DNA from 2 places in the Klebsiella africana genome. Region 2 is predicted to be linked to the other one. Evidence: riboswitches for the same ligand, from Rfam matches in the RefSeq annotation. Region 2 holds a riboswitch; the other holds the start of a gene.
What was found. Region 2 has a riboswitch for thiamine pyrophosphate ahead of tenA (thiaminase II). Riboswitches for the same ligand answer to the same signal wherever they lie in the genome.

Region 1 (2,202 bases), 2.5 Mb from region 2:
CGGATCCTGATCCAGCACCTGGCGCAACGATCCCATGTCATGGCGGCGATCCTGGCGCACCATCCATACCGATTCGCCCTGCCATTCGCCAATATGCAGCGCATGCTGGCCGACAAGATCGAAATTAACCGCTTCGCCATGTGGTAATTCTCCACCAGGCAACCATAATTTTTGTTCGTGACTGACAACCCACCAGCCGCGATCTAATTTTTCAATAATACGATCCATATCTATTGCACTACCTTTGCTTCACTGGCATGTTGTTAACATTATATTTACATTATGGTGAGCAGATTTAAATCAAAACTAGCGGAGTCAATCATGCTAAACCAGCTGGAAAATCTGACGGAGCGCGTTGGCGGTAGTAATGAACTGGTCGATCGCTGGCTACAAGTGCGTAAGCATCTGCTCGTGGCTTACTACAATCTGGTTGGCCTGAAACCGGGCAAAGAGTCATTTATGCGGCTAAACGAAAAGGCGCTGGATGACTTTTGCCAAAGTCTGGTGGATTACCTCTCATCCGGTCATTTTAGTATTTATGAACGCATTATTGGCGAAATGGAAGGCGATACCCCACTTTTAGCCGCCACCCGGCTTTATCCGCAGTTGGAAGCCAATACCCAGCAGATGATGGATTACTACGATACCTGCCTCGAAAACGCTATCGATCACGATAACTACCTCGAATTTCAGCAGGCGCTGTCGGATATCGGCGAGTCGCTTGAGGCGCGTTTCGCGCTGGAAGATAAACTGATCGCCCTCGCCGTCGCCCATAATCTGAGCAATGACGTGCACGATAATATTGCGCCGACCGCTTGAGTTGTGAACCGTTAACGAGTAATTTACGTACATTATCCCTCTGCGGAGGGATTTCATCTTGTCGGAGTGCCTATTTTCCATGTGCAGGCTAACGTGGAAAAGGCTGAGACCGTTAATTCGGGATCCGCGGAACCTGATCAGGCTAATACCTGCGAAGGGAACAAGAGTTAACTGCTGGTCGCACCTGTCCGTTCTGGACTGGTCGCATCTGTTACTCCATCCGTCGTCTGACAAGCCATCTCCTTTTTTAACTGGAATGCGCTATGTCTACTACCAAACTAACCCGTCGGGAACAACGCGAGCACGCGCAGCGATTCATTGATACGCTGGCAGGTACCGCTTTTCCCAATTCACGCCGCATCTATGTTCACGGCTCACAAGCTGATATCCGCGTCCCGATGCGTGAAATTCAGCTCAGCCCGACCCTTGTCGGCGGCGATAAAAATAATCCCCGGTACGAAACCAACGAACCGATCCCGGTATATGACACCTCCGGCCCGTATGGCGACCCGGATATTAGCATTGATGTCCGCCAGGGGCTGGCAAAGCTGCGCCAGCCGTGGATCGACGCGCGTAACGACTGCGCGCCGCTCAGCGAACGTAGCTCGGCCTATACCAAAGCGCGGCTGGCCGACGATGGCCTTGATGAACTGCGCTTCGGCGGCCTGCTGACCCCCAAACGCGCCGTCGCCGGGAAATGTGTGACGCAACTACACTATGCCCGTCAGGGGATCGTCACTCCGGAGATGGAATTCATCGCCATTCGCGAAAACATGGGGCGCGAACGTATCCGCAGCGAGATTCTGCGCCAGCAGCATGCCGGAGAAGGCTTCGGTGCCCGCCTGCCGGAAAACATTACCCCCGAGTTTGTCCGCGATGAAGTGGCCGCCGGGCGCGCCATCATCCCCGCCAACATCAACCATCCGGAGTCTGAGCCGATGATTATCGGCCGCAATTTCCTGGTGAAAGTGAATGCCAATATCGGCAACTCGGCGGTGACCTCTTCCATCGAAGAGGAGGTGGAAAAACTGGTCTGGTCAACCCGCTGGGGCGCCGACACGGTGATGGACCTCTCCACCGGCCGCTATATCCACGAAACCCGAGAGTGGATCCTGCGCAACAGCCCGGTGCCGATTGGTACCGTCCCGATTTACCAGGCGCTGGAGAAGGTCAACGGCATCGCCGAGAACCTCACCTGGGAAGCCTTCCGCGATACCCTGCTGGAACAGGCCGAGCAAGGCGTCGACTACTTCACGATTCACGCCGGCGTGCTGCTGCGCTACGTGCCGATGACGGCGAAGCGCCTGACAGGTATCGTTTCGCGCGGCGGCTCAATCATGGCTAAGTGGTGCCTGTCGCATCATCAGGAAAACTTCCTCTACC
Region 2 (2,202 bases):
TTGCCCGCGACCGCCAGGGTCAGCGTGTGACTGAGCGGAATAAACACCTTCCCATCCAGCGAGAATGTGTTGTAGTGATAATCGCCCCCAAGCAGCGAACGGAAAAAGCGATATTCTCCCTTCAGCGCTAACCCCTTCTGAGGATAGAAAATATTATCGGTAGTGTCATATTCCGCCACCACCCCCAGCGCCGAAGAGCTGCTGTTCTGACCGAGAACGTGTTGCCACACCCGGTTGACCACCGGGTTGTTGCTTGAGACATCCGCCCGGGTATACACCTGGGAGGCCCCAAGGAATACCGGCGTGTCGCCCACGCGGAACAGCAGTTTTTGCAGCGCGGCGACGCCTTTGGTCTGCGTCTGCACCGGTTTAGCATGGCTGAATACGCCCGTGTCGCCGGAATAAATATCCAGATTCACGTTAGCGTAGCCGGCTCCTGCCAGGTAACGAATATGGTCATGCTGCCAGGTGTGGCGATGGCCGCCGCCAATAAACCAGGTCCCGTTCTGCGTGGCGGCCCCGCCAAAAGCGGTGAGCGGTGGAGGAATAAACTGCCCGCCCTCCCGGCTGCCTTTCCCGTGTAAAAACAGGCCAAACAGTCCGCCGCCATAGCCGATGGCCGGCTCGGTTATCGCCAGCGGCACCGGCAGAAAACCGTAACGGTTCTCAGCCAGATACTGACTCATATCGAGCATGCCATCTTCCACATCGAAGAGACCGGCGGCATCGCCTGGCGGGCACAACAGGAACACAAGCGCCAGCGTGGACAGCGGGAATTTCATGCTCACTCCGGGGCTTTGGGGCACGCACGACACGCGTGGCGAACAGGATTAACGCAACAGGATAGTGAAAATATAACGTAACCGGATAATAGCCACCAACGCGTAGCCGCCTGTTTTTCAGCTATTTTTAAATGAAAAAGTGCTGGCTATCACAGAAAACCGCTTTCGCTTTGCCGGCTGGCGCGGTGATTGTATTCAAAAGGTGAATGTCGTATAACATAACGCTACCGAGGGGTGTCCCGTGAGGGCTGAGATGGCGCAAGCCGAACCCTTTGAACCTGATCTGGGTCATGCCAGCGAAGGGACGGGTCGGCAATTTTGCCAGCATTACCGCCATTGCCTGTTCACACCCCTGCACGCCCGGATCTCCCCTGAATAAATGGAGGTCCTGTGATCGTTCCCGCTTTTAGCCATGGCCTATATGGCCGTTTACGCCAGTTGGCCGCCACTGACTGGCAGCACTATGTGGCGCATCCTTTTGTCCAACAGCTCGCCGATGGGACGCTGGCGAAAAGCGCGTTTCGTCGCTACCTGACCCAGGATTATCTGTTTCTAATTCACTTTGCCCGCAGCTACGCGCTGCTGGTAAGTAAACTGCGCACGCTGCCGGAAATGCGGGCCGCGGCAGCCTCAATGACGGCCATCCTCAACGAACTGCCGCTGCATGTCGGCTATTGCGCCCAGTGGGGGATTAGCGAGCAGGAGATGGCCGCTGAGCCTGAAGCGCCGGAAACCCTGAACTACACCCGCTATGTACTGGATATTGGCCATTCAGGTGACGCCCTGGATCTGCTGGTTGCCCTGATGCCCTGCGTGGCCGGTTATGCGGAGATCGGTCTCGGCCTGCTGCATCATCCCGCCACCCGGCTGACCGATAACCCCTACGCCTCATGGATCCACAACTATGGTGATGAAGGTTATCTGCAGGGCGTCAACGCCGCGCTGGCGCTGCTGGAAACGGTGTGGCAGCAGCGCGGGAGCGAGGCCCGGATCACTGCGCTGAGCGAGATTTTCACCACCGCCACCCGCCTTGAGGCGCAGTTCTGGCAGATGGGCCTGAACGCGGCGGCGGAGGCCCGGGCGTGACGGCGCCGGGTATCGAGGTTCGCGGCCTGAGCCTGCATTTCGGCGACCGTCGGCTGTTCGATAACCTGTCATTGACGATCCCCGGCGGGCAGTGGGTGTCGCTGCTCGGTGCCAGCGGAGCGGGAAAAACCAGTCTACTGCGGGTGATAGCTGGCCTGGCGCCCGCCACCCGCGGAGCAGTGGTCGCCAGCGATGGGCAGCCGATTCAGGGCCGTCTGGCGTGGATGGGGCAGAAGGATCTGCTCTATCCCTGGCTGAGCGTCCGGGACAACGTCGCCCTCGGCGCGCGGCTGCGCGGTGAAAAAGTGGACCATGACCGGGTCGCCGCCCTGCT

Region 1: it holds a riboswitch for thiamine pyrophosphate, as region 2 does, so the genes downstream of both, thiC (phosphomethylpyrimidine synthase ThiC) here and tenA (thiaminase II) in region 2, are expected to answer to the same signal.

What each region holds. Positions count from the first base shown of each region.
Region 1 is NZ_CP084874.1:4,954,182-4,956,383, forward strand. Features, by position in the region: gene nudC (NAD(+) diphosphatase) at 1-228, opposite strand, end outside; gene rsd (sigma D regulator) at 322-819, shown strand; TPP riboswitch at 872-996, shown strand; gene thiC (phosphomethylpyrimidine synthase ThiC) at 1,083-2,202, shown strand, end outside.
Region 2 is NZ_CP084874.1:2,470,291-2,472,492, reverse strand. Features, by position in the region: partial or broken gene LGL98_RS12050 (BamA/TamA family outer membrane protein) at 1-782, opposite strand, end outside; TPP riboswitch at 1,003-1,104, shown strand; gene tenA (thiaminase II) at 1,173-1,868, shown strand; gene LGL98_RS12040 (ABC transporter ATP-binding protein) at 1,865-2,202, shown strand, end outside.